Regions from separate parts of the Priestia sp. ABM2_011 genome, predicted to be linked through region 1. Evidence: riboswitches for the same ligand, from Rfam matches in the RefSeq annotation. Region 1 holds a riboswitch; the other holds the start of a gene.
What was found. Region 1 has a riboswitch for FMN ahead of ACXAE4_RS06120 (ECF transporter S component). Riboswitches for the same ligand answer to the same signal wherever they lie in the genome.
Positions count from the first base shown of each region.

Region 2: it holds a riboswitch for FMN, as region 1 does, so the genes downstream of both, ribE (riboflavin synthase) here and ACXAE4_RS06120 (ECF transporter S component) in region 1, are expected to answer to the same signal.

Region 1 covers NZ_JBSWUB010000001.1:1,143,755-1,164,204, reverse strand. The annotation lists gene ypeB (germination protein YpeB) at 1-152, opposite strand, end outside; gene sleB (spore cortex-lytic enzyme) at 170-1,102, opposite strand; gene prsW (glutamic-type intramembrane protease PrsW) at 1,248-1,898, opposite strand; gene ACXAE4_RS06180 (asparaginase) at 2,097-3,068, shown strand; gene ACXAE4_RS06175 (YpdA family putative bacillithiol disulfide reductase) at 3,088-4,059, opposite strand; gene ACXAE4_RS06170 (Glu/Leu/Phe/Val family dehydrogenase) at 4,183-5,448, opposite strand; gene ACXAE4_RS06165 (genetic competence negative regulator) at 5,805-6,407, opposite strand; partial or broken gene ACXAE4_RS06160 (MerR family transcriptional regulator) at 6,535-7,445, opposite strand; gene ACXAE4_RS06155 (metallophosphoesterase) at 7,553-8,320, opposite strand; gene ACXAE4_RS06150 (hypothetical protein) at 8,341-8,715, opposite strand; gene ACXAE4_RS06145 (DUF2663 family protein) at 8,770-9,225, opposite strand; gene ACXAE4_RS06140 (CPBP family intramembrane glutamic endopeptidase) at 9,314-9,919, opposite strand; gene ACXAE4_RS06135 (RecQ family ATP-dependent DNA helicase) at 9,919-11,436, opposite strand; gene ACXAE4_RS06130 (YpbB family protein) at 11,460-12,509, opposite strand; gene ACXAE4_RS06125 (ferredoxin) at 12,767-13,015, shown strand; gene ACXAE4_RS06120 (ECF transporter S component) at 13,097-13,672, opposite strand; FMN riboswitch at 13,827-13,970, opposite strand; gene serA (phosphoglycerate dehydrogenase) at 14,270-15,844, shown strand; gene ACXAE4_RS06110 (peptidoglycan DD-metalloendopeptidase family protein) at 15,876-16,565, opposite strand; gene ACXAE4_RS06105 (ATP-binding protein) at 16,737-18,509, opposite strand; gene ACXAE4_RS06100 (response regulator transcription factor) at 18,509-19,225, opposite strand; gene ccsB (c-type cytochrome biogenesis protein CcsB) at 19,554-20,450, opposite strand, start outside.
Region 2 covers NZ_JBSWUB010000001.1:4,005,073-4,015,258, forward strand. The annotation lists gene ptsP (phosphoenolpyruvate--protein phosphotransferase) at 1-1,715, opposite strand, end outside; gene ACXAE4_RS21330 (phosphocarrier protein HPr) at 1,715-1,981, opposite strand; gene ptsG (glucose-specific PTS transporter subunit IIBC) at 2,000-4,054, opposite strand; gene glcT (glucose PTS transporter transcription antiterminator GlcT) at 4,325-5,173, opposite strand; gene ACXAE4_RS21345 (hypothetical protein) at 5,305-6,177, opposite strand; gene ribH (6,7-dimethyl-8-ribityllumazine synthase) at 6,560-7,030, opposite strand; gene ACXAE4_RS21355 (bifunctional 3,4-dihydroxy-2-butanone-4-phosphate synthase/GTP cyclohydrolase II) at 7,122-8,315, opposite strand; gene ribE (riboflavin synthase) at 8,332-8,991, opposite strand; FMN riboswitch at 9,270-9,420, opposite strand; gene ACXAE4_RS21365 (YkvI family membrane protein) at 9,527-10,186, opposite strand, start outside.

The DNA.
Region 1 (20,450 bases):
TCTAGCTGATATGACAAATCATGAAATGCTCGTTGATACGTATTCTCCGCTTGAAGCAGCACAGCATCTTTTTCTTGATGTTCGCTGTACCCCCAATACCCTACACCTACAACACCAATAGCTAATAATACAATTAAAATTGTTCGAATCATGTTTCCTTCACCTCTCTTTATCGACAGAAAATGTGTTTCCCGATTTGCTTAATTTGAGGACGTGACCAAATCCATGCGCTTGTTGCTGTATCCGGATTAAAGTAATAAATAGCATTCCCAGTAGGATCCCATCCGTTAATCGCATCCATAACCGCTTTTTTAGATGTTGGATTGGGTTCAAGCCAAATTTGCCCATCTGCTACGGCAGTAAATGCACGCGGTTCAAAAATAACTCCAGCGACTGTATTTGGAAATGACGGACTGTTAACTCGGTTTAAAATAACGGCCGCTACGGCTACTTGGCCATTATATGGTTCACCCCGTGCTTCACCATGCACAGCATTTGCCATGAGCTGAATATCATTTTGTGAAAACCCGCTCGGTACATTCACCGCTGTTGGCTTTTGTGCTTTTTCTTTCTGTTGTTCAGAATTTCCTTTAGACGTATTACGCTGCGGCTGACTGGCAGGTTTTTTTGCTTGAGAAGATCCGCTTTGTGCTTTTTGCTGACCATTGTTCCCGCTGCTTTTTCCACTGCTACCGCTTCCTTTAGACTGCTGATCAAGAGGCTTACCGCCATAGTGCGTAAACTTATTGCCTTTTCTAATTTGATTTTTCACATAGCTTTCGTGATATTTTGTTGCGTTAGCTAATTTAATCTTTGTTTGCCAGCCTGCTAAACCGTCAATCTTTTTAATGCCAAATTCATATTGAAAATTGCGCAGTGCCCAGTATGTGCTCCATCCAAATACACCGTCAATTTTCCCGTTATAATAACCTAAATACTGAAGTCTCGACTGCAGCTCAATAACGTCATCTCCAACTGCTCCGTGTTGAATGACTTGATTTGAAAACGCGTGAGCGGCCTTTGGACTCACAACGGACGCTGCAATAAATGAACATATGCATATGAGACATGCATACTTTTTAAAACATCGAAATGATAACATGACAAAACCTCCTACATCGTATGTAACTGATAAGATGATAGGAGTATTTTTTGTAAAGGTTGTTTTTTTATACAAGGTGCGCAAAATTTACCGAAATGAAAAAACTCAGCTCGTAAATCTCTCAAAAAAGATTTACAAGCTGAGCCTAGACAATCGATGGCTGTTTGGCCTTTTTTACTTTTCTTAATGCCAGCCACCATAAATAAATCATAAATGGAATAATAATAAATACCCAATGATCCATTGTTTTTAAAATATAATCATATGTTCCATGTAAAATGAGCGGCGCAAATACGGAATACAGCGTCCACTTCGTTTTTTCCTTTCCTTCAGAAAACTTTGCTTTCCCTAAATAATACCCCATAATGACGCCGAATAAAGCATGACTAGATACGGGTAAAATGGCTCTTCCTAGCGCTGATTCTAAACCATTTGCAAATAAATATAAAATATTTTCAACGGTAGCAAAACCTAATGAAACAGCTGCCCCGTAAACAATTCCATCGTAATGCTCATCAAATTCCACATGCTGATAAATCGTGAAATATAAAATGAACCATTTGAAAAATTCTTCTAAAAAGCTTGTCGTAAAAAATGCTTCAAGAAAAGGTGATTGAAAAACGTGTTCTTCACCAAATACATATTGAATAAACATAATTGGCAAAACAAGCATTGCTCCAAAAATAAATGTTTTTAATACCATTGAAATAGGCTCAGTTTCATATTCATCTTTCAAATAAAAAAAACTTAACAATGCCAATCCTGGCGCAATGCCTGCAGATACAATCGCCAACATAAATAGCGCCTCATCTCCTCTATTTTTTTTAATAGTAACATGTTATCTTTAGGATGAAAATCTCCGTCTATAATGTCCTTATCTTTATATGTAAATACTCACATAACTTGCTGTCGATTTACAAAGCCTAACAAAGACCTTAAACAAGTATACCAAAAAATGTATCATACTTATACGAAAAATTGAAAGGAGCTCTCTATGAAAACTGTTTATATTCTTCACACCGGCGGCACAATCTCGATGAAAGAAGACATGGAAACTGGAGCGGTAGCACCAGATATTCAAAACCCGCTTCACCGCTCAACATCATCTGTTTCAGGTATGGCCAATGTAATCGTAGAAGAAGCATTTCATCTGCCTTCTCCTCATATTACTCCTAAGGAAATGCTTATACTTTCAAAAAAAATACGCGATAAAATTAATGAAGGCAAAATTGATGCAGTCGTGTTAACCCACGGCACGGACACGCTGGAAGAAACCGCTTATTTTTTAGATTTAACCGTGCATACAGATATTCCAATTGTCTTAACTGGAGCTATGAGATCAAGCAATGAAATCGGTTCAGACGGTCCTTATAATTTTATATCTGCGGTTCGGGTGGCTATTAGTGACGGGGCAAAAGGAAAAGGTGTCTTAGTTGTGATGAACGATGAAATTCATACCGCTGAAAATGTGACCAAGACCCACACAAGCAACGTGGCGACATTTCAAAGCCCTCAGTACGGGCCAATAGGATTAATCACAAAACGCGGCGTATCTTTTCACCACATGCCTACAGAACATGAATTTTATCCTGTTAATCAAATAGATAAACAAATCACTTTATTAAAAGCTTATGCAGGAATGGACGACCATTTATTTCAAGCAGTGGCTTCAATGAATGTTGACGGACTTATAATTGAAGCCCTCGGTCAAGGAAATCTGCCTCCTCTCACCATTCCAGGAATTCAATTGCTTTTGAAGCGAAAGATACCCATCGTGCTCGTTTCTCGCTGTTTTAATGGAATTGCTCAAGATGTATATGGGTATGAAGGCGGTGGCAAGCTGTTAAAAGAGATGGGCGTTATTTTTTCAAATGGCTTAAATGGTCCTAAAGCACGCATTAAACTGTTGGTTGCTCTCCAAGTAACAACGAATCATGATGAGCTGCAGCAGCTATTTAATCATTAGTAAAACAACGCATAGAAGCCTATGCGTTGTTTTTGTTGATAATATGAGAAGCGATTGATTTCCCATGAAAACGTCCATTTTCAATAAAAATCTCATTAGCATTGTTTCCTGCAGCAATCACACCAGCGATATAAATTCCTTCCACGTTTGTTTCCATCGTCTCTTCGTTAAAAGAAGGGCGGCCTGTTTCATCATCTAATTCCACACCCATTTTTGTTAAAAACGAGTGATCAGGGTGATAGCCAGTCATGGCAAAAACGAAATCGTTACTAATCGTAAATTCTTTCCCTTCCTGCTCATATGTTACTGCTTCATCCGTTATCTTTGTTACATGAGCGTTAAAATGCATCCCAATCGTTCCATTTCGAACCAGCGCTTCAAATTCAGGCAATATCCAAGGTTTTACGCTAGGGGAGTAATCTGAGCCACGATAAATAACCGTCACCCTTGCATCACACTTCACCAATTCCAGAGCTGCATCGACGCTAGAGTTTTTTCCGCCTATAACGACTACATCTTTATCAAAATACGGATGCGCTTCTTTGAAATAATGAAATACCTTTGATAAATCTTCACCAGGAACATTCATATAATTAGGATGATCGTAATAGCCCGTAGCTATAATGACATTCTCCGCTTCATATGTCTCTTTGGATGTTGTGACAATAATTTGGTTTTCCGCTTGTTTGTCTACTTGCAAGACACGTTCAAACGGCTGAATTCGAACTTGCTTGCGCTTCACCACTTCTCGGTAGTAAGCAAGAGCTTGGTTGCGCACAGGCTTACGATTTTCGGTAATAAAAGGGACATCCCCAATTTCTAGTTTTTCACTTGAACTAAAAAACGTTTGGTGGGTCGGATAGTTATAAATTGCATTCACAATATTGCCTTTTTCAATTACAAGGGCATCAATACCTGTATGTTGAAGCTCAATAGCTGCTGAAAGCCCGCATGGTCCTCCGCCAACAATAATTACTTTTTCTTTCTTCATGCCTGTCACTCCTTCAGTTGTAAACGCACCTTTTTTTATTTTAACGCAGTGTAAAACAAAAAAATCTCCTCATTAATGATAGGAGATTTTTTCTATTTACGCAATTGTTCTGCTGTTCTGTTTTTAAATCCAGCCTCTGAAGCGAGAGCCTTCTGCCATTTTTCTTACGCCTATCATATAAGCAGCTAGACGCATGTCGACTTTTCGAGTTGTAGAAGTTTCGTAGATGTTATTAAATGATTTCACCATTACTTTTTCAAGCTTTTCTTCTACTTCTTCTTCCGTCCAATAATAACCTTGGTTATTTTGCACCCATTCAAAATAAGAGACTGTTACACCGCCAGCACTTGCCAAAACGTCTGGAACTAATAAAATCCCTCTCTCTGACAAGATGCGCGTTGCTTCAAGAGTTGTTGGTCCATTTGCTGCTTCCACCACAATACTCGCTTGAATGTTATGGGCATTTTCTTCTGTAATTTGATTTTCAATCGCAGCTGGAACTAGGATGTCACAGTCAAGTTCAAGCAGCTCTTTGTTGCTGATAGTATTATTGAATAATTTCGTTACTGTACCAAAGCTATCGCGTCGATCTAATAAATAATCAATGTCTAAACCATTAGGATCATGCAGCGCTCCGTATGCATCAGATATCCCTACAATTTTAGCACCAGCGTCGTGCATGAACTTAGCTAAAAAGCTTCCTGCATTTCCAAACCCTTGTACTACTACCCGTGCACCTTGTAATTCAATGCCTCGTTTTTTCGCTGCTTCACGAATACAAATAGTTACTCCTTTTGCAGTCGCAGTTTCACGGCCGTGCGAACCACCTAAGACAAGGGGCTTTCCAGTAATAAAGCCAGGCGAGTTAAATTCATCAATCCGGCTGTATTCATCCATCATCCAAGCCATAATTTGTGAATTTGTAAACACATCCGGCGCTGGAATATCCTTTGTTGGTCCAACAATTTGGCTAATCGCACGAACATATCCGCGGCTTAAACGCTCTAATTCTCCAAAAGACATATTTCGAGGATCACAAACAATTCCACCTTTTCCTCCACCGTAAGGAAGGTCAACGATTCCACATTTTAAACTCATCCATATAGATAGAGCTTTTACTTCTTTTTCAGTTACGTTTGGGTGAAAACGAATTCCACCTTTCGTAGGACCAACTGCATCGTTATGCTGCGCTCGGTGACCTGTAAAAATCTTAACTGATCCGTCATCCATACGAACAGGAATTTTTACTGTCATCATTCGTAATGGCTCTTTTAATAGTTCATACACTTCATCAGGATAGCCTAGTTTTTCTAACGCTTTATGTATCACTGTTTGTGTAGATTTTAAAACATCATGCTTCTCTTCTTGACTATTTTTACTGTCTTGCATCTTGTCGGCTACCATCTGTAAACCTCCTAAAATGTATCGAAAATTATTCGTTTTTAATTGAATGGGCTTCTTTCATGACATAGTATACACCCTTAGTTTTACATTGCAAAGGAAAATATCGAACTTTTAGTATTTTTTGTGTTCTTCTAAGAAAACGCTTCCAATAACTTTACAAGGTATGCTACAATGTTTTAAGTCTGCCTCTTTCCTAGTATGCGTTAATCGTCTTAAAAAAATAAAAAACACCCGGTGATAAAGAGCACTTTCAACAACTTTGTACAAGCTGAAAGTGCAGCCACTCTTATTTTAATAAAAGTGCTTTATCCTTCACGGGTGTAATTATTTCAATTAAACAGTTAAGAAAAGACAGAGTTAATATACTCCAGAGCTCTCTTTTCTACTAATATTTTTCCATATTCATTTACGCGGTGCTTTGTAATTGTAGAGGGATTTCCATACTCCGCCAAAACCGCAATCATATTCCCAACTTCAGCCGGTGACAGCATGTGATAATCCAACAGCACGTAAAAACGTTTTTCGAATGAATAGAGCACGCTATCCGTATCGTAAAAGTTTGACATGCGCTTGGTCAGCTGAATGACATCTTCAAATGAATCAAACTCAAAAAACATGTCTTCGCTTTCATCTAGCATGACCTGCATTTCAATGAAGTCCTCGAACTCGTCTTCATCGAACTCACCGTAGCTGGTTTCTTCTTCATACTGCTTTGTCACAAATACAACCATTCCCTGTGCTTGAAGTGAAAAAACTTCTACCGAAAGAGAATTTGTAGGTTCAAAGTTCAGTTCTTGAGAAGCTTGCTCTATCATCTCACGAAAGAGCTGTTTTACTTTGAATGTATCTGTCCATAGATCTTCTTTTGTTAACCCTCTTTCTTTTAAATCATCGTAGGTCAAAAAAACTTTTAGCTTATTATAGTTTAATCGTTCAAGCCTCATTAGCGTCCCTCCCCGCTTGCACTCATAACCACATGGTTCGATAATGCAGTATATGTATTTTTTGGAAAACGGTTCGTGATGTTTACTTACGAGTTTACAGGTTTATGAAAGGAAAGACAAGCTATTCTCAATCAATTTCTGCTAATTTTTTTGTTAGCCAGCTGTTCCACTCTTCTTTTGTATTTCCTAAAATAAACGGCTGAGCCTCGCCTTTTCTTTTGCTATCTAAACCATCAAACACATAACCGCCTAATCCTACTTTAAGATGCGGGAATTTCTTTATCATTTGGTTCGTCAAATTCAGTGTTTTCTCGGCATTTTCCATCATTGTGCATGACATAAATAAAAACGTTGGGTCTACTTCTTTAACAATTAGCTCAACATCTTTATCTTCAATGCTGCTTCCTAAATAAATAACCTCAAACCCTTTACGGCGTAAAAATAGCGTAAAGACTAGAAGTCCAACTTCATGTGTCTCATTAGGCCCACATACAGCAATCGCTTTAGGCAATAAGCCATTTGAAGGCAGCGAATAAAAAATCATGCTGATACGCGTTTTTAATACTTGAGTCGTATAATGCTCATGAGCACTTGTGATTTGCCCTTTTTCCCACATATCTCCAACCGTCACGAGTAGAGAACCCAAAATATCAATAACCACTTTTTCTACCGAATACAGGCTAAACGCATGATTAATTAAATCCTGTGCTTTTCCTTCTTCAAAAGATAGAAGCATCGTTAACAGCTCATCCCTAATTTTTTGAGGGGAATCTACTTCTCCTTCTTCTTCAAACGCTCCTACTGTACTACTTTCCGTTTCTAATAACGAAACCGCTTGACTAATCGTAAAACCTCCGCTCACTTTTTCCGTGAGCCATTTTAATTTCCGCAAATCTTCCTCTGTATATAACCGATGCCCCGATTCGTTGCGGACAGGATTTAAAATTTGATAGCGTCGTTCCCATGCACGCAAAGTTCCCGGCTGATACCGACCATATTTGAGATGGCTTTAATATTATACTTCCCTTCGTGAGCCATACGTAACCTCCAACTACTCTTCGTGAACTGTTTCTATTAATTGAATTATAGGATAAGTTATCCTGTGTGTAAAATTTGTATATGCTATGTAAAGAGTTTGTTCAAGGCTATTCTTTCCTTTTTAAAGTGATATAATGCGTTTGTGCTCTAGCTTGTAAACGGAGAGGCAGGGAGGTTGTACCATATCCATTACTAACAAAAAGAGGAATCTGTCTTTTCTCTTTCAGCCCTCCTAATTCATACATACCAAAATTAAATAAGCGTATCTGTCCTCCGTGTGTATGTCCGCTCAAAATTAAATCTACTTTTGATTCTTCATCTACATAATAGATAACATCAGGATTGTGGCTTAGAAGAATGGTAAGCTGGTCAGGTTCAATGGAAGAAACAGCTCGCTTTAGATCCATCTCACCTTCGGATAAATCATCTACTCCCGCAAAATTGCATGTAGTACCATGTTTAGAAACTGCAGAGACATGCTCGTTTTTAAGGGTAATAACTCCCTCATCCTTAAGCATCTGCTTCAATTGCACTTGACTTACTTCGTAATCATTATTTCCCCATACAAAATAGACCGGTCCAAGCGTTTTAAGCTTTTGAATATTTTGACGAGCACGCAATAAAGGTACTCCTCCTTCTAGTAAGTCACCGCCTATGATCACAAAATCTACTTCACCAGGTATTTTTTCCAACAGCTTCGACGAAACTGTTCGCTTATGTACATCCGATATAAAAAACAGGCGTAAAGGCTGCTGATTTCCGGGAAATGCTGATAAATGAATCGTTCTTTCTTCTACATATGTACGATGGGCTTCCGAAAACATAAAAATCAGCAGGCCTATGCCTAACGCTAAAATAATTAAAGAAATAACCATATATTCTCCTTCTTTTCATTTTATACACGGTGTGTTTCTGTTAAAGAAGAAAGGGCATAAATTGTCGCAATTGTTAACAAACCTACTACTTGATAGAGCGCAACTGTACTTAACGATAAAATTCCTATCACACATAGACATGAAACAAGATATTCATGCCATTTTACCTTATAGCCTTTTAGAAACAACCGACTTTGCAGAAACACTTTACGAACTGCCGCCGACAGACAAAAAAGAGCCGTGAAAAATAAGATTATAATACCAAACACATCTAACGGATGTAAAATCATTTGAATAAGTAAATAGGTTAACGAAGCTTTTGAGCCTACAGCCGTTAAACTGCTGATATAATAACTGCATAACCACGCAGCCAGCAAGTTAAACCAATCTCTCACAAAAAAACCCCCTTCACTAAACTTCTATGTAAAAAGAGGCTTTTTCATGCGATTCTATTTATTTTCATGATATAAATTAATTCCATAAGTGGACTGCATCCAGCGGAACGTTTCTTTTCGGTTCTCCCATGTTTCAGGCGTCGCCCATAGCTCTTTGCTTCTTTTAATAATCTCACAGCGCAAGTCTTGAAAAGTCTTTTCCGCTTTCTCGCTTTTTTTCTGCAGCTGTACAGTATAAAAATAAAGGGAGACGGTAAGCAATAGAAACATCAAATGCCCTATGTTACCTAACAAAAATGAGAAAAATTCGCTAAACGTCGTAAAAAAACCGCTTTGAAATATGAAAAAAAAGTAGCTAATAACAGCCGTTAAGCTGGCTAAAAACAAAAGCTTCCATCTTTTCTCTTTAGCTTTCAGCTTATTAACCGTCTCTTTTCTTTTGATAACGCTCGCTAATATATATTGAAGTGTTTCATCGCTTTCAAAGTCTATTAACTTGTTTTCCAACATTCCACCCCCTCGTATGCTAGTACAACATATGAGTGAATATAAAAGATTATGTGGATAACACTGAAAATAATGGCTGTTTCCTTAACCTTTACTGCATGAGTTCTTCTGGCTGTACAGATTTCCCTTTTGACTTTCGTATCTGCAGGCCTAATAAAAAATCAATGAGAAAATGAGTGAAAATCGTGACATACAAATTTTCGGTCCACCAAAACAGCAACCCTATTAAAAAGCTTAAAACCACAACCGAAATAAAAAGAAACCACTTTTTTAAATATCGAATGTGAACGAGTGCAAATACGATACTCGCCCAAAAAAGGCCAAACTGAACTTGTATAACCCCTCGAAATAATATTTCTTCTGAACATGCAACGATTAGGCAAATAAGGGCTAGATGAGGAATGGAACGATTAGCAAATAAACGTTCATTAATCCCTCCGTCATCATATAAATGCTCGGGTACACATTTCATTAGAAGCATATCTCCTCCTACTACCAAGAGAGCTGTACCTCCCCCGTACAATAAAATAGACGCCCAATCCAGCTCAAAAAACTGTAAAAAGGAATGCCACGAATCAAATGTGAAAAAACCGATGCCTAAAGCAATAAAGCAGATGAGCAGCTGCGTTACATATAAATTTTTAACCAGCTCTGCATCCGTCATGGATGAAATAAGCTCTTGCTGTGACTTTGCCATTATATCTCTCCTTGACGAAGCAAACGAGCTAATTCTAATTCCCAGCCTTGAAATGTCCATTGCTCTTGCTCACCATTTGTTTTTTTATAGGCTTCTAAATCCAATCCGCAGCAATCGCAACAATTCTGAAGCTCTGATTTTCCGAGCTCATTGAAATAGCCAAGCAGCACCTGACGACGGCATTCTTTTGCCTCAATAAACTCCTTCATCGCACGATACTTGTCATGTTTGTTTCGAAGACGTTTATTTACAGCTGCAACAATCGTTTCATGCAGCGATTCAGGGATTTTCCTAGGTTCAACATGTTCATTTTCCACTACATTTTCTCTGTACAAATAATAACGAATAAATCTCCAATGTGTTTCTTGAATACCCACTGTATAAAGAAAATGAGACTCTACTTGTTTTAAAGGAATGGCCTGATCATGATTTCGTAAATACGACAGGCAGTATAAGATGATATCTGAAGAAGGAAGCTCAATTTCAAGTAAAGAATGAGCAAAATCATCGTCTCCTTCAGCATAAAGCAAAATCGCAATACTGTTTTGCTGATCGCGTCCACTTCTTCCAATTTCCTGTACGTATGCTTCTAGCTGCGTAGGTGTATGAAAATGAATAACAAAGCGAACATTCGATTTATTAACCCCCATTCCAAATGCACTTGTGCAGCAAATGATATCCAGCTGATTTTCTAAAAATTGCTGTTGAACAAGCATTCTTTCATTCGGTTCCATTCCCCCATGGTAATACTGCACTCGCTGTATCCCATTTTCCTTTAGAAGCTGTGTTAATGCTTCTGTCCAAGATCGGCTGGAACAATAGATAATTCCTGGACTTTGCAGTTCACTAACGTACATCAGCAACTTCTCTTTTTTCTCTTCAATACTTGCAACAAAATCAACTTTCATCGCAATATTACTTCGATTCATGGAATAGATGTGCTCGTTGACAGCAGGCAGCAATAAGTAGCGCTTAATATCTTCCACTACTTCCCTGGTCGCAGTTCCTGTTAGTGCCAGACATAGCGGACTGCCAAGTTCCTTCCATATATCTCCTAACTGAAGATAATCCAAACGGAAATCATGTCCCCACTGAGAAATACAGTGCGCCTCGTCCACAACGAAAAGGCCTACCTTTGCCTGTTTTAATGCTTCTACCACAACAGCGTTTTGCAAAATTTCAGGAGATGCATAAATAAAACGATAAAAAGCTAAATCTTTTAGCGCCCGTCTTTTTTCTTCTTGTTGTAGGAAACTATTTAAGGCAATAACTCTCTTTTCTCCACTTGCCTTTAGTTGTTGAACTTGATCTTCCATCAGTGAAATTAAAGGAGATACAATCAGCACCGGTCGGTTCAACACATAAGCGGGGAGCTGATAGCACAATGATTTCCCTGTTCCTGTAGGAAGAACCGCTAACACATTATGACCTGTTAAAATATCTTGAATAATCTCTTTTTGTCCTAGTCGAAATTGGCTATAGCCAAATTGTTTCTGTAGAAGTTGTTCTATCTTCACATCAAACACCACTTTTTTTAGTATCAGGTAAAATGTTTTGCTAATACGAGACGAATCTGAAAATAGGTAACGTCGTCTTTTACTTCTTCCTTTATCGCCTTTAATTTATTTGTACGCAAACTTTCAAAAGCCGAGATAATTTCTTCCTGCTGCTTAGGCGATACGTATGCATCGATTGAAAAAGATGGAACAAACAGAGCTAATTCTGCAATATGATCTTCAATTGTACTTTCTTTTAAACGCCTTATATAAGCAATTTCTTCAAGCGTCTTTCCTTTTTGAAGCCAGCTATACGTTTTTAACGTCGAGCTTGTCAAAGGCAATTCTAAATATAGATCATGCAAAAAAGAAGAAAGTACATGAAAGCTTTCATTATTTTGACTCACTTTTTCAATGATATGATGAATAACCCCTAAAAGTTGAATATGCACATAATGCTCATCGAGTTCATATTGATATGCTAACTGATTTTTTGTAAAGCCTACTCTTTCGTATCCAGTCAGTTGCAAAACAAAAAGAGACGCATCCCGTTCCGTACAATCTTTCAAGCACGTTCGGAGCTCTTTGAATAGCTCGGCGGCTAACTCTTGACGCGTTTGCTTTTGAGACATAATATACGTTTTGACCCATTGAATGACCTCAGGATTTTTGGAAATGGGTAAAAACCCTTTTTGAAAATACTGTAGGTTGGATAAGGTCTGAATGAACAAAGTGATTCTTGCTAAAAATAATTGAGTACTGCTTGCGAATTTCCATCCGTCTAAAGCTGGATGAAAGGGCCGAGCCGTCAGTTCATCTTCAAGGCGTGTTCGTCCCTTATCTGTCATCACATACTTTTGATTTTCAGTTTCTTCGATATACTGCTGTTCTTTTAAATATGCAACGCAGGTTTCAAAAGACCGTTTATCTAAGTAAAGAAATGACTGAAAAAGAAAAGAGATTCCAAAAATTTTTCCGTCTTGAATTGTTTGCGCTGACTTTTTACCTGTTAATAAATGATAAATACCATAGGCGGTTCGCTCACCTTTTAACTGTTTTATACAAAATAAAATGCTAACTTGAATATAATTCAAAGGTGTCAACTTCCTTTCTCATTCATTGTACCAAAAGTGACCAATAGCATGTGAGATAAAGGCTTTTTAGCTCTTTCCTTTATGTATCAAAACGTTTGGATAAGTGAAGAAACCTTGATTTGATAAGCATTCTCAGTGACTTTTCTATTGAAAAGTTTTATAAATCATTTTACAATGAATAAGGAGAAATTTCACTCTTGATTCGCGAAGAGATTATATAATAAGAAATTTTCGAACACTTTACAGGAGGTCTTGTTATGCCAAAATATACAATTGTTGATAAAGATACTTGCATCGCATGCGGCGCTTGCGGAGCAGCAGCACCAGACATTTATGATTATGATGATGAAGGTATTGCATTCGTAACATTAGATGATAACCAAGGTGTAGTAGAAATTCCAGAAGATCTAGAAGATGATATGATGGATGCAATGGAAGGCTGCCCTACGGATTCAATTCGCGTAGCGGATGAAAAATTCGAAGGCGATGCTAATAAATTCGAATAAGTATTGAACAAACCTGTAGTATAGTACATGCTGCAGGTTTTTTTTTATATAAAAATCGCTCTCCCCGGGAGAGCGATTGAATTAAACAGCAACGCGGCGCGTGATCCATTGCTTCATTTTTGAAAACAATAAGACAAAAATAACCCCTGTTGCTGCTCCTTTTATTAAGTTAAACGGCAAAATACCTGCAACGATATATTGACGCGCTTGTTCACTAGACATTTCTGGCGATTGTAAGAAGATTGTATACGCCGGTAAAAAGACATAATAATTTAAGACAGCCATGAGTACCGTCATTACAACCGTACCCGTAACCAAACCTATCGTTACGCCTTTAGCTGTTTTAAATCGACGGAACATATATGATACAGGAAGAACGAACAGTAAACCAGCTACAAAGTTCGCCACTTGACCAACCGGAACCCCTGTAGCACTTCCTTGAATTAAATAATTCAATAAATTTTTTATTCCTTCTACTATAACAGCAGCCATAGGTCCAAATACAAGTGCTGCTACGAGTGCAGGAATTTCGCTAAAATCAATTGTTAAAAACGGAGGTAATCCAGGAATCGGAAAATTAATCATCATTAAAATGTAAGCAATACTGCTTAACATTCCTAGTATAACCAGCTTTTGAGTTTTCTTACTTTGTTGCATCTTGCCTCTCTCCTTCTTTGTGATCCACTCTTCAAAGAAGAAAGGTTCAACTTCATATCCCCACGCAAAAACCTCCCAACAAATGATTCGTTGAGAGGAGACATGGCAGGCATATTTAATAAACGTTCATCACATTAGGTTTTGAACGCTGAACCTCCACCTTCTCCCATCCAGACTGTACTGTCGGCTTTGGAATTTCACCAAATCTGCTCGTATGTATTACATATAAGCTCGCGGGCTCAAAACAATTTGTTTTTTTACCGCCGGTCGGGAATTTCACCCTGCCCCGAAGATAGATCAATATTTAATTATGAATTTATTATATGTTATCTCGAATTAAAAGTAAATAAAGAAGTTTTTTTAATTCCTATTAAATTGATGTCTTTTATAAACTTCATTACTGTTTTATATGTAAAATAAGGAAATAAGTGCATAACCAACAGCATTATGACATATTTATAGTTTCAATTTTACGTTTACAATTGTGTATTTGATAACTAATTGTAAAGTTTAAAAAATATAATTGACAGAATTTTTTTAACATGGTAAATTATCAAATATTTGATGATAGTAAAATCCAAGGGAGATGTTCACGTCATGTATAACGTATTAGTAGCTGATTCAATTAGCAATGAAGGTCTTGCTCCACTACTTGAAGCTCCTCATGTGAATCTTACGCGAAAAAAAGTTGAAGAAGTTGAGAATGATTTGCATACGTACGATGCGCTTTTAGTACGGAGTGCTACGACGGTTACAGAGGATTTGCTGGCAAAAATGCCGAATTTAAAAATTGTTGCTCGCGCTGGAGTAGGTGTCGATAATATTGATATTGAAGCCTCAACCAAACGAGGGGTTGTCGTTATTAACGCGCCGAACGGAAATACCATTTCAACGGCGGAACATACATTTGCTATGATGGCTAGCTTGTTTCGGCATATCCCCCAAGGAAATGCTTCAGTCAAAGCGCGCGAATGGAACCGCTCAGCATTTGTTGGAACAGAGCTTAATCGCAAACACCTGGGCATTATCGGATTTGGAAGAATTGGCTCAGAGCTTGCTAAACGCGCAAAAGCCTTCAATATGAGCGTTCACGTTTACGATCCTTTTTTAACCTCTTCCCGAGCTGAAAAGCTAGGCGTAGAACTATTATCCCTGGATGAATTACTAGCAGCAGCGGATGTAATTACCGTACACACTCCGCTTACGAAAGAAACCAAGGGATTGCTCAATCATGAAACATTAGCCAAAACAAAGAAGGGTGTATTTTTATTAAACTGCGCACGCGGCGGGATCATTGATGAAAAAGCCTTAGTTCATTATTTAGAAATTGGCCATGTTCAAGGTGCAGCTATTGACGTATTTGAAGTTGAACCGCCGATTGATAACCCTTTGTTACATTTTGATCAAGTTATTACAACTCCCCATTTAGGAGCTTCTACAAAAGAAGCCCAGCTTAACGTTGCTGAAGACGTGGCACATGACGTTCTGCGTTTTCTAGAAGGTAATCCTGTAAGTTCATCCATTAATTTACCAACGCTTTCTAAAGAAGTTTTTGAAAAAATTCAGCCGTTTACGAGCCTTACTAAACAAATGGGAGCTATTTTATCTCAATGCATGCGAGAACCCGTTCAGCATATCTCGATCTCCTACGGAGGTACAGTGACGGATTTAGAAACCACTTATATTACACGGAGCTTGTTATCAGGCTTTTTAACCCATCGTATTGACTCACCTGTTAACGAAGTCAATGCTTCTATGATTGCCAAAGAACGAGGAATTACATTTGGTGAAAAAACATCGGAAGATACGCAAGGATATTCTAATATAATTGACGTTACAGTAACAGGCGAACAGCGTACATTTACCATTACGGGCACTTATATAGCAGGATATGGACCTCGAATTGTTAATATTGATTCGTTTGATATTGACTTTTATCCAGAAGGACATCTTCTTTATATCCGTCACAGTGATCAGCCCGGAGTTATTGGAAATGTAGGGAAAGTACTTGGAGATTTACGTATTAACATTGCTACCATGCAAGTGGGACGTAAGCAAAAAGGCGGCGAAGCCATTATGATGCTCACGTTTGATAAACTTTTAGATGATTCTGTCATCACTTCATTAAAACAAACAAGCGAAATCGTGACCATACAGCGCATTGAGTTGTGACATTGAAAAAAGAGCCTTAACGGCTCTTTTTTTATGGACTTATTTTTAACACTTGTCCTGCATTTAAAGCGGTGTTCTCTAAATGATTCCACTTTCTTAGCTGCTCCACATCGACTTCATATTTGGCCGCAAGTTCAGATAATGTATCTCCTTGATGGATAAGAATACAGTTATCAGAAGCCTGATGTAACTGCTGAAAAACCGTGGCAGCTAAATCGTTTTTTACGTATGCCGATAGTTTTTGCTTGTCCAATTTGGCGAGTGGGTTTACCGCATTGGTTTTATCCGGATTCCAACTTCCTTGATGAACTTCAAAATGCAAATGTGCACCTGAAGATCGTCCTGTATTGCCAACCCATCCAATGTTTTGACCTGCGGCTACAGAATTCCCTTCTGCAACAAGTCGTTTCTCTAGATGAGCATAGACCGTTTCGTATCCATTCGTTTGTTTGATAAAAACAACTTGCCCGTATGTATTTGAATAATAAGAGCGGCTCACCACTCCTTTTGCAACAGCATACACCTGTGTACCAACAGGTGCTGCTATATCGATTCCAAAGTGTTTGGCGTGACGAGAACCAAATATATCAGTTAAGACTCCTTCAACCGGCCACTCCCACTGCTTCTCTTCTGCCTTTACCATTTGCCCGCCCAAAAATAAAAGACCTATACACAATCCCATCACTAATACAACCAATATTCTTCTTAACACGTCAATCATGAAGAAAGAACCTCCTATGTAGATCATTGCACACAAAACATACTATATGCCAATTCCTTCTCTTTTAGACTTGTTTATAGAAAAAATAAAGAGATGTGATTCTCCAATGAATCACATCTCTTTGCTATTCTTAATATTTCAGCCGAAGACAAACTGTTATTTAGCATGTGTTTACTTTGGCAGTTTGATAAAGAAAGTTGTTCCTTCATTTAATTCACTTTCAACCGCAATAATCCCTTGGTGTGCCTCCACGATATTTTTAGCGATCGCAAGCCCAAGACCAGTTCCTGACTTTCCTCTCGTTCTGGCTTTATCAGCTTTATAAAATCGCTCGAATACAAACGGAAGATCTTCTTTTGGAATCCCTGCTCCCGTATCTTGAACAGAAAGATGGATTTCGGATTGACTTTTATCAAGATGCAGCTTTACTTCTCCGTAGTCATCCGTATGACGAATGGCATTATCAATTAAGTTTGTCAGCACTTGTTCCATACGGTCTGAATCAATCATCGCTTCAAATTCATCTTCTATTTTTCCATTAAGAGACAGTTTAATATGTTTTTCTTTAGCTAACCCTTGAAACTTGCGCAAAACACGTTCTGTAAATTCAACCATTGCTACAGATTCTAAGTGAAGCTGCACATGTCCCGCTTCCATTCGCGCTAAATCTAAAAGTTCATTTACAAGCCGGCCCATACGGAGTGATTCATCATAAATCACCTGTGCAATTTCTTTCTTTTCTTCATCCGTACTTGCAATATCGTCAATAATAGCTTCACTATAACCTTGAAGCATAGAAATAGGTGTACGCAATTCATGAGACACGTTTGCAATAAAATCTTTTCTCGATTTATCAAGTTTACGCTCTTCAGACATGTCTCGCAGTACAGCTACAGCACCGCGGATTTTCGTTTGATTATAGAGCGGTGACATTAAAATGACCCACGTTTTCCCTTGAATTTTCAACTCTGCACTTCGCTCCGTTTCAGTCTCTACTACCGTTTGAAACAAATGCACGACGTTTGCTGGAAGCTCAGGCACCTGCTGGTTGTTCACATCCTGCTCGTAATACCAAGTCTGAAGAAAATGCTCCGCTGGGGGATTGGTAATTAAAATCGATCCGTCTCTACTAAACGTAATAACACCGTCTGCCATACTGCTTAAAATACTTGAAAGCTGTTCTTTTTCCTGATTGAGCGCATTGAGATTAAACTTTAACTGCCTGCCCATTTGATTAAAAGCAATCGCTAACTCTCCAATTTCATCGTGAGTTAAAATAGGTACTTTTGTATCAAAGTTCCCTTTTGTTACTTCAAATGCCGCCTGCCTCATTTTTCTAAGAGGTGCTGTAATTCGAGTAGATAAGAAAAAAGCAAAGATAGTAGTTAAAATAATAGCAATACCTGCAGCCAATAAAATGAACTTAGTCGTATATTGAGCGGGCTCTTCAATTTCAGAAAGAGATTGATACAGATAAACGCCGCCTGTCGGTTTATTATCTTTCATTAAAGGTACACCGACAACAAACATTAAAGGCTCATCACTCGTGTCTTTCTTTGTGGTCATGTACATTTTTTCCCGTATTACTTTACCTTTTTCAACCACTTGATTTAGCTGATCGTTTTGTTTAACAATGGCCGAAATAGCTTTCTTATTTTCTTTATCAGGATGTGTGGAATGCCAATAGAAATCTTTATCTTGAACAATAACTACACTTGCTTCATCTGCAAGTTCACGAGCAATGGATAGTCCTAGCTTTTCATCCTCTGTTTCCTGCACAATGGTAGAGATTTTAGCAGCCGTTTTAGTTAAACGGTTTTCTGCGTCTACAACATGATAATTTTCAAAAAACTGAAGCAGTAAAATGGTCAAAATAAATAAAACAAGCGTAACGAGCAATAGGATAGTAAACCATAGTTTACCAACTACACTTCTCCAAAACATCAGTTATTTTCAACCTCAAATTTATACCCTACTCCCCAAACGGTTACGATCATTTTCGCCGCTTGTGACGATACGCGATTTAACTTTTCACGCAAACGCTTGACGTGCGTATCTACCGTACGAAGATCTCCAAAGAAATCATAATGCCACACTTCACGCAGCAGCTGCTCTCTGTCGTATACTTTATCTGGCGTTTTTGCAAGGTAGCATAATAATTCATATTCTTTTGGAGTTAAATTAACTTCTTTTCCGTCTGCTGTAACGCGATGTGCATCATTATCAATCGTTAAGTGATCAAAGACAATAAGGTTTTTCACGCTCGTTTCTGGCTGAATAAACGTTGCTTGAGAAGAACGTCGAAGCAGTGCTTTTACGCGAAGAACCACTTCTCTTGGGCTAAACGGCTTAACGATGTAATCATCTGTACCTACTTCAAACCCTTGGACTCTGTTTACTTCTTCACCTTTAGCTGTAAGCATGATAATAGGAGTTGCTTTTTTCTCGCGAATTTGTTTACAGACCTCAATACCGTCTATGCCAGGCATCATTAAATCTAATACAATCAAATCATAATCTATGTGTAACGCTTTTTCGATTGCTTCATGCCCGTCGGCTGCTTCTTCAATGATGTATCCTTCTTTTTCTAAGTACATTTTTAACAATCGTCTAATGCGATCTTCATCGTCTACTAGCAGTAATCTTTGTTCGTTTTGCATGTATTTTCAACCTCCTAGTCTTAGTGTACAAAAAAAAACCGGCGAGTTCTACTTATGTTACCCAAACAATGTGACAATTCGTGAACACCTTTATGAAAAATAGCTTTTTTCCTCAAAAAAGAGGTTGAGACATATCGAAATCCATCCAATCTACAGATGGACAAATAAAATACAGGAGCTAGAAGCAACTACATATATGAAGCCTCCGTTCACCATGCAAATAAAAAAATCCGAACAAATGTGATTCTCCATCAAGAATCTCAACTCATCGTTCGGATCTTCTTCAACTAAAATATCTTTATTTCAGCCTCTATTCTATTTTTAAAGGTTACGCATATGAATGTAAACCTGCAATAACTAGGTTCACGGCCACTAAGTTGAACATGATGATGGCAAATCCGCCAACTGCCAGCCAAGCTGATTTTTCACCGTGCCATCCTTTAGACAGCCGAAGATGAAGAAAAGCGGCATAAAATAAAAAGGTGATCAGCGCCCACACCTCTTTGGGGTCCCATCCCCAAAAGCGCGTCCAGGCCATCTGAGCCCAAATCATAGCGAAAATAAGTGCTCCTAATGTAAAAATAGGAAATCCAATCGCCACTGCTCTGTAGCTTACTTCATCAAGCAAGTCGCTGTTTACCTGCTTCACAAGCGGCTGCAGTGCGGCTCCAATTCGCTTCCGTAAAATAAGACGAATCAGCCAATATAAGACAAACCCACCGGCTAACGACCAAATAACCGTATTTAATTTTTTAGCATTGATAATAGCCGGCATATCAACAAGCGGCTTTATGTCGTTCCCGTCTGTCCACTCACTTTGATGAGGCCCCACTAGCGGAACCATATGATATACGACTTGCTCTTGTTCGCCACTTTTATTAACCCAATTAAATGATGACTCGTAGTGAGCCGCATTAAAAGCCAGCGTCACCGCTACAAACCCAAGCGTACTAATAAGCGTATACAGGATGAATTCCAGCCAAAATGCTTTTTTATTTCGCTTGGATTGATCAATTGTTTTGATTAAATAAATCAATCCTGCAACAAAGCTAATGGAAAGCACGGCTTCACCCGTAGCTGCGGTTGTAACGTGAATATGCAGCCAATTCGTCTGGAGAGCTGGTATCAGCGGCGTAATTTCAGTTGGAAACATGCTTGCATAAGCAATGATTAAAAGAGCCACCGGCAAGGCAAAAAGTCCAAGCATGCTAAGACGATAAATAAA
Region 2 (10,186 bases), 2.9 Mb from region 1:
ATATGAAAAGTTGATTTTACGAACTCAATAACTTCTTCCGTAGAAGACATTGATAGAATTGTATCTAAATGAGGTTCGATATCAGCTTTTGATAATTGACGGATTTGAGAACGAGCTTTCAGAATAGATGTTGCACTCATTGAGAATTCATCTAAGCCTAAGCCTAAAAGAATTGGAATGGCAATCTCATCTCCTGCCATCTCTCCGCACATGCCTACCCACTTACCTTCTTTGTGAGCCGCTTTGATTACCATATTCACTAAGCGAAGAATCGCTGGGTTATACGGTTGGTATAAATAAGACACGCGCTCATTCATGCGGTCAGCAGCAAGCGTGTATTGAATTAAATCGTTTGTTCCGATAGAGAAGAAATCTACTTCTTTAGCAAATAAATCTGCGATTACCGCTGAAGAAGGAATCTCTACCATCATCCCTACTTCGATGTCTTCCGAAACTTGTACGCCTTCTTGTTGAAGTTTAGCTTTTTCTTCTAAAAGAATAGCTTTTGCTTGACGGAACTCATCAACAGTAGCGATCATAGGAAACATAATTTTCAGATTACCGTATACGCTTGCACGTAGAAGCGCACGAAGCTGTGTACGGAACATGTCTTGCATCTCTAGACATAAGCGAATGGCACGGAATCCTAAGAATGGGTTCATTTCTTTTGGTAGATTTAAATAAGGAAGCTCTTTGTCTCCACCAATATCAAGAGTACGAACAACCACTGGTTTGCCTTCCATACGTTCAAGAACTGTTTTATAAGAAGTAAACTGCTCTTCTTCTGTCGGAAGCTCTTCGCGGCCCATATATAAGAATTCTGTACGATAAAGGCCAACGCCTTCCCCGCCGTTTTCTAATACGCCTTTTACATCTTCTGGTGTACCAATGTTAGCTGCAAGTTCAACGTGATGATCATCAGCTGAAACCGTTTTTTCATTTACAAGCTTAGCCCACTCAGCTTTTTGTTCTGCATACTCAGCGGCTTTTTTCTCGTAAGCTTTTACTGTTTCTTCGCTTGGATCAACGATAACTTCGCCATCTAAACCATCAACAATTACTAATACGCCGTTTTGAATGTCTTCCATAACTGTTTTTGTACCTACAACAGCTGGGATTTCCATTGAACGCGCCATAATTGCTGAGTGAGAAGTACGTCCGCCAATATCTGTTGTAAATCCTTTTACGAACTTACGATTTAACTGTGCTGTATCAGACGGCGTTAAATCTTCTGCGATAATGACAACTTCTTCTGAGATTAAGCTTGGATTTGAAACGTTTACACCTAAAAGATGAGCTAATACACGTTTTGTTACGTCACGGATATCAGCAGCACGTTCTTTCATATATTCATTGTCCATTGACTCAAACATATTAATAAACATTGCCGCTACTTCATCAAGTGCATGTTCAGCGTTTACATTTTCATTCGTAATTTTATCTTTAATTGGATTAATAAGTTCAGGATCGCTTAGAACTAATAAGTGAGCTTCAAAGATTTCTGCTTTGTCATCTCCAAGTTCTTTACGAGCGTGCTCTCTAATAATTTCAAGTTCTGATTTTGATTTTTCTAGCGCAGCTTCTAGACGTGCTACTTCTGCTTCAACTTCAGTTACTGATTTTTTTTCAACGGTTAATTCTGGATTTTCTAGACGAAATGCTTTAGCAATAGCAATGCCGCTAGAAGCGGCAATGCCTTGAATTTCCTTTGTCATTATTCGCCTAATCCTTCTTTGCTCATTGTATCTTCAAGAGCAGCAAGTGCATCTGCTTCGTCAGAACCTTCTGCAGAGATAGTGATTGTAGCGCCTTTTTGAATACCTAAAGACATAACGCCCATGATTGATTTTAAGTTTACAGTTTTACCGTTGAATTCTAAGTTGATGTCAGAATCAAATTTGCTTGCTGCTTGTACTAAAGTTGTTGCTGGACGTGCGTGAATTCCTGAGTCTGCTGTTACTGTAAATGTTTTTTGTGCCATGTTAAATCAATCTCCTTTTTACTTTGAAATGTTAATAATATTTGCTTCTTGTTGAGAAACTTGGCCCTGCTTTAAGATATCAATTTTTTCATCAGCTTGTAAATTCGTGAAAATGATCGGCGTAATCGTCGATGGCGCATTTTCTTTTACAAAGTCTAAATCAATTTTCAATAGAGGCTGTCCTTTTTTCACTTCATCGCCTTGGGCAACTAAAGCTTCAAAACCTTCGCCTTTTAAATTAACTGTATCAATACCAACGTGAATTAAAATTTCACGTCCAGTCGTTGATTCAATACCTAAAGCATGTTTCGTCGGGAATAAGTTTACTATTTTTCCGTCCACTGGTGCAACTACTGTGCCTGTTTTCGGAATAATCGCAAAACCGTCACCCATTAATTTTTGTGAAAATACCTGATCTGGTACTTCCGATAAAGGTACCAATTCTCCCTCAATCGGTGAAACAATATCATTACCATTATCGCTTCCTACTTCAGATGTTGCAACAGGTTTTTCAATTGTTTTTGTCTCTTCTTTTGTGACAACCGGTGTTTTGCCATTCATAATGTCTTGAATTTGACCTTTTAACGTGTCAGATTTCGGACCGAAAATAGCTTGAATATTGTTACCAACTTCAAGAACACCAGCTGCTCCAAGTTTTTTCAAGCGGTTTTTATCAACGTTACCCACATCATCTACTGAAACACGTAAACGCGTAATACAAGCATCTAAATGTGTAATGTTTTCTTTACCGCCAAGTGCAGCCAAAATATTTGTCGGAAGCTCTGCTGCTTCTACTTTTACATCTTCTTCTCCTTCTTCTTTATCTTCACGACCCGGTGTTTTTAAGTTAAATTTACGGATTGCAAAGCGGAAACCGAAGTAGTAGATAACTGCTAGAACTAAACCTACTGGAATAACTAGCCACCATGCTGTGCGGTTTTGCATAACTCCAAATAGAACGTAATCGATAACCCCACCTGAGAATGTCATACCGATTTTAACATTTAATAATTGCATAACCATAAACGACAAACCAGCAAATACTGCGTGAATCGCAAATAATACTGGTGCTACGAATAAGAACGAGAACTCAAGCGGCTCTGTAATACCCGTTAAGAAAGATGTTAAAGCAGCTGAACCCATGATACCAGCTACATATTTTTTGTTTTCAGGACGCGCTTCGTGATAAATCGCAAGAGCGGCTGCTGGCAATCCGAACATCATGAACGGGAATTTACCAACTTGGAATGTTCCTGCTGTTAAAGGCACGCCATCTGCTAATTGAGCAAAGAAAATCTTTTGGTCACCATGAATATGTTGACCTGCTTTATTGACATAATCACCAAACTCAAACCAGAACGGAGAGTAGAAGATGTGATGAAGTCCAAATGGAATTAATGAACGTTCAATTAATCCAAATACAAACGCTGATAAAGTTGGGTTTGCATCAATCATGTTGGTAGAGAAAGCATTTAATCCGCTTTGAATTGGCGGCCAAATGAAAATCATAATAACACCTAAAAGAATTGAAAATACCCCAGTAATAATTGGTACAAATCGTTTTCCTGCAAAGAACCCTAAGTAAGATGGTAATTCAATATTGAAATAACGATTATACATGGATGAAGCTAAAATACCTACTATGATACCCCCGAATACACCCGTAGCTAACGTAGGAATTCCTAAGATGCTAGTGTAAGCTGGATTAGCACCCATTTTGTCAGGATCTAGTTGTCCTGTAGCAACTAAGATTGTGCTCATCGTTTTGTTCATAATTAAGTAACCTACGATTGCAGCAATACCTGCTACACCGTCACCACCGGCTAAACCAACGGCAACACCAACGGCAAACAATAGCGATAAGTTGTCAAATACGATTTGACCCGCCTGCGACAAAACATTTGAAACTAATTGAACCCAGTCTGCACCAAGTGCCGGTACTGCATCCAACAATGTAGGGTTTTGAAGCGCTGTCCCTACTCCAAGTAAAATCCCTGCTGCCGGTAAAATCGCAACCGGTAGCATAAGCGCTTTTCCGACTTTTTGTAATACTCCAAAAAGTTTTTTAAACATGGCGCTTACCTCCTTTTATATATTTAGTGTGCAACAAGCTATTTATTTGATACGTGAATCATTAACGCGCTTTCATAAAACGCTTTCTTTAACTAGAAAACTCATTACATCTCCTGGTGTTATGAGGCGAAGTCTTCAATGATTGCGCTTTCTTATAACAAAAAAAGGCATGAGGAAAAAGAAACGACAAATGGATACACTCATCCAATTACACATCGCTTCATTTCTCACTCATGCCTGATCGTATCAGTAACACGTATTGAAATGATTTTATAAATCCGTTTTTGTTATAAGTCGCTGCAAATGCATCGTTAAGTAAACTGCTTCTGCTTCATACACAGGTAAATGTAACGCTTGCTGCATTACTTTTATCACTTTCCAAGACACATTGTAACACAGAGGATATTCTTCTTTCAATAGCAAAGCAATTTTTTTTGGCTCTTCTATTTTTTCTCCTGTTTTTACTCGATCAATGGCAAAATGTAAATGACGAATCAATCTCATATAGTGTACAGATTCTTTGTCTACCTGCAGATGAAGCGATTCTTCAATCACATTAATAATCGTTTGAATAAGCTGCGAGTCTTGATTCACTTCCAGCAGATTTTTTTCAGTCAGCGCGCTGTGAATATGTAGCGCAATAAAACCAATCTCTCCTACTGGAAGCTTCACGCCTATTTTACGACTAATAATTTCTACCACTTCAGATGCGATCGTGTATTCCTCTGGATATAAGGCTTTTGTTTCAAGTAAAAATGGATTTTTAAGCCCCATTCCCTGCTGAAAACGTTTTATCGCAAACGCGATATGATCCGTCAATGAAATGTGTATATGCTCATTCAAAGGAATGTTAACACGCTTTTGAATGTGCGTTACAATATCATTCATCATTTCAATCACGTCTTCATCCACCTGAGCTAAAAGCTGCTTGTACTGTTCTTGCTCTTCTTCACTCTTTAACAAAAACATTTTCTCCACGGCTTTTGCATCGATTTCATCGCCTTTTTTCTTATTGAACCCTATTCCTTTCCCAATTAGCACAACTTCATCATAGGTAAGGTGTTTAGCAATTAAAACATTATTATTAAGTACCTTTTCTACAAAAAAGGACTCTTTCACGAATCCTTCACTCCCCTGTTTCGGCTTTCTATTATTTGCTTTCCTATCTTACAAATAATACGCATAACCGTCAATTCATTTTTCTTTGTTTCAAATATTATTGAACTAAACTATTTGAGTTACGTATTATCTTAGTAGTTCTTTGCTGGAAACGCAACGTCTTTTTTGCTCGTCCCATAACAATTTTTCATAATAAAGTTTTGAAGCATAACGCTCAGAATGAATACACCCGCTTGTAAAAGCGTAAAAAGAACAAGTGAAGTGGTAATAGATACCAGTAAAATCCCATAGTGAATTAGTAAAATATCTACTATACGCAGCCCCGCTATAATGATCCCAGCTCCAATAAAAAATTCTTTGACTACACTCCAAACGAGGAGAATCGTAACAATACAAACATAAATCATCGTTGCATTTACGGAATCATGAGTAGCCGACGCAAACCATCCCGTATAAAACCAATTATTATGAAAGTATGCTAACAGCAGAAACATAATAGTAGAAGTAATGGCGAGCATTCCCAGAAAAAATGTAGCGTAATGCACAAATGTCATATACCGTTCTGTTAGCCATACATACCAAATCTTTGAAATACTAAAGCCTATAGTCATTAAAACGCCTGTATAAATTGTTTTCCACCAGTGATGTGTATAAATATCCCAGTGTAAAAATAATTCTTCAATCCCCATAAACATAGCCGAAATGATTAAAATATAGCGGAATTTTAATTGATAAGCAGCTACCACCATAGCCATGATTGGAAAAGCAAACGTTTGAGAAGTTAAGGACCCAAACAAATTATCAAAATATTCATTGGTCATAAAATCAGGATCGTACTCGTAACTTTCAAACAACACAAATACAACATACTCTAGTACATAAGCCATTCCAATGATAAAAAAAAGCAAAACGACTAGCCTTTTATCTTTTTTACGTATGAATACTGTAAGCAAAACGGCTGTGCTGATAATAATCAATGCAAAAAAAGCAGTATAATGAGGCATAGACGTCTCCCTTTTACGACCTAATTATTACTTAGAGTAAGACGTTTTAGCTAAATTATACATAGCTAGCTGCTATTCAAAAGAGATTGAGACATACTACATCAATCCAATCTAAAGGCGAACAAATCGGATACATGAGATAGTATGGATCGCTTGCTGCACTGCAGGTGATTTCCCTGCAAGTCTTCGCTTTCCCTACAGGAGCCTTCGCCCTGCTCTCCACTCAACAGTTAGAAGCCTACATACAGGAAACCTACGTTGTAATGTAACCCTAACCATGAAAAAATCCGAACGATTCATCGTTCGGATCTTCTTTCAACTACCATACTTTTGTTTCAGCCTCTTTTAACTCTTTAGTTTACAAAAACTGGAATGACCTCTATTATCCTTCAATCATTTTTGAAAGGTTAGCCATTTCGATAGCTGATGCTGCAGCTTCCCATCCTTTGTTTCCTGCTTTTGTTCCTGCACGTTCAATTGCTTGCTCAATTGTTTCAGTTGTTAATACACCAAAGATAATTGGTACGCCTGTTTGTAAGCTTTGAGATGCAACGCCTTTTGCTACTTCATTACATACAAAATCAAAGTGTGGAGTAGCTCCTCGAATAACCGTTCCTAGCGTAATAACCGCGTCATATTTTTTAGATTCAGCTAATTTTTTAGCGATTAATGGAATTTCATAAGCGCCCGGTACCCAAGCCACGTCTACATCTTCATCAGCTACGCCGTGACGTTTAAGCGCATCTTCTGCTCCACTAAGTAAACGCCCCGTAATAAATTCATTAAAACGCCCTACCACGATTCCGATTTTTAATCCTGTGCCAACTAAATTTCCTTCATATAAATGATTCATCTCTTGTTCCTCCTGCTAGTAGTAATATATAGTTATTTACATTTCTTTTCATGAATTAGCTTCATTTGTTATAACGAAAAAAAGTGTAAACTTATAAATGTAATAAATGACCTAGTTTTTTAGCTTTGGTATCTAAGTATTTTTTATTGGCATCCACTGCCGGCATTTGAAGAGGCACTCTCTCTACCACTTCAAGGTCGTAGCCTTTTAGCCCAGTAATTTTGCGAGGATTGTTCGTTAAAAGCTTCATTTGTTTGACTCCAAGGTCCTTTAAGATTTGAGCACCGATTCCATACTCTCGTAAATCCGCAGCAAACCCGAGTTTTTCATTCGCTTCTACGGTATCGTATCCTTCTTCCTGCAGCTTATATGCTCTTAGCTTATTTAATAAGCCAATACCTCTGCCCTCTTGACGCATATACAGCAGAATGCCGCGTCCTTCTTCTTCAATTTGCGTAAGAGCTGCGTGAAGCTGAGGACCGCAGTCACAGCGCTCAGAGCCAAACACATCTCCAGTCAAGCACTCGGAGTGAACCCGCACGAGAACGGGGCTATTATGATCGATATCACCCTTGATAAGAGCCACATGTTCTTTATTATCAAGTTTATTTGTATATCCTACAGCCTTAAAATCACCAAATGCCGTAGGTAAGCTTACTTCTACTTCACGGCTAATCAGCTGGTCATGTTTGCGGCGGTAGGCAATCAAATCTTTTATTGTAATCATTTTTAAATCAAATTGCTCTGCAATCTTTGTTAAATCCGGTACGCGTGCCATTGTTCCATCTTCATTCATGATTTCACAAATAACACCCGCAGGCTTTCCTCCTGCTAACACGGCTAAATCAACAGCGGCCTCTGTATGACCCGCACGCTGCAGAACGCCCCCGTCTTTTGCAATCAACGGAAAAATGTGTCCTGGTCGTTGGAAATCACTTGCTACCGTTGCTTCATTTACAAGAGCCATAACGGTAGCAGAACGTTCGTACGCACTGATACCTGTTGTACTTGAAATATGATCAATACTTACTGTAAATGCTGTTCCATGTACATCCGTATTGTTCACTACCATCGGGTGAAGATTCAATTTATGCGCAATTTCTTCATTAACAGGTGTACAAATTAATCCTCTTCCATGAGTAGCCATAAAGTTAATAACCTCAGGCGTCGTTTTTTCGGCTAATGCAATAAAATCTCCTTCATTTTCTCGATCTTCATCGTCGCATACAATAACCACTTTTCCCTTTTTTAACTCTTCAATGGCTTCTTCTACTTTATGAAACATCTCTTTCACCCCACTGTTAATTTGTAAAACCATGCTGCTGCAATAAATCCTTCATATTACCTGACCGATTCGAGGCGCCAGGAGTTGACTTGTTAGCCATCATCTGATGCATATATTTAGCTAACATATCGCATTCAATATTCACCTTGTCTCCTCGCTGTTTGTCTCCCACGACTGTGTGAAGCACCGTATGAGGAATAAGAGAAATAGTAAATGATTGATTGCTGACATCAAAAATAGTAAGACTTGTTCCGTCTACAGAAACAGATCCTTTTAACATCATAAATTCACGAAGTTCAGGATCCACTTGAATTTCATAATAAAAGGCATTTCCTTTACGTGTTTTGCTTACAATGGTTCCAATTCCATCAACGTGTCCGCTGACGAAATGCCCTCCAAACCGGCCATTTGCAGCCATCGCCCGTTCTAAGTTAACACGTGATCCAACGGTTAGAAGCTGCAGGGTACTTGCTTTAATCGTCTCCGGCATGACGTCGACCGTAAATTCATTTTGAGAGTAAGCCGTTACGGTTAAACAAACGCCGTTAACTGAAATACTGTCCCCTAAGTTCACATCTTCTAACACGGTCTTCGCATCAATCGTAAGAACAATTGCTTCTGTAGCCTTTTGAATCCGTTTTATTTTTCCAATTTCTTCAATAATACCTGTGAACATTTTCTTCACCTGCTTTGGCGCTATTCCAACTTCTTATGCCGTTTTGAAATAGCAGCTGCTTTTTTTTCATATTTATCTTTCCCCCAACCACTGAAAATAAAAAAGCCCCTTGAACAAATGTCCAAGGGGTCGGCTGAGCTGAATCAGTTTTATCTATGCAAAATTCCGCTAATTGTATACGAAATAAACAGTTATGTTTTGTGTACAAAAACAAGGGTAGCTTTAAAAAAGGCAAACCTGTCCCTTATTAATACAACACAAAAAAACAACTGTGCTTCCTGATCCTTCTCCCATCCAGACTTTTACTGTCGGCTCTAGATTTTAACTAGATCCACCGCTAACATACATCGTATGAAAACGGGTCACGGGCTTAAAAGCATATGCTTTATCACCGCCGGTTGGGACTTACACCCGACCCCGAAGGATAATATATTCGACTGCTAGAGTCTTATTTGTTTTACATTATAGCAAAGTAAAATCGACTTGTCACATCATTTAACTTCGTTTTTCACATCTGTTCTGCAAAATCCAGCTTTTAGCTTATTTTTTCTTTTTTAATACATAGCATCCATACAAAAGCTAGTCCAATATAGCCAAATATCGGATACAAAAACTCAAGAAGCTGAGCATATCCAAATTGCCCGATAATAAAGCATGCCAAGATAATAAACGCAAAAGCTTGTTTGTCATTCAGGGGAAGAAATGATTGAAGCTGTTTAGCGATTCCAAATACATTTCCAATCAATGTAGTAAAAATCTCACCTAACACAACTACCGTAAATAAAACATTCACCCACGCTGAGATATTTTTAACAACGGCACTCATCGGAATATCAAGTTGAAATGAATAAGGCAAATTGGAAAGGGCAAGATGAGTAGAAACAAGCATAAACGTAAGTACACATCCTCCTATTACGGCCCCTTTTTTGATCACGCTCTTATCTTTCACGGAGCTTCCTAATGGAACTAAAACGGCCTGAGCCAAAGCTAGATTTAGGGAAATATATAAAAAGGGACTAACCGCCCACTTCCACTGTGTGACGAGCGTTAAGTCTGGCTTCGTTTGAATCAGTGAGAAATAGCTGACATTTGGCACAAAGATGATAAAAGCAAATGAAAGCATCATCGGCACAACAAGAGAATTAACCATTAAAATACCGTTAATTCCTCTTGCGATAAATATATAAGTTAAAAC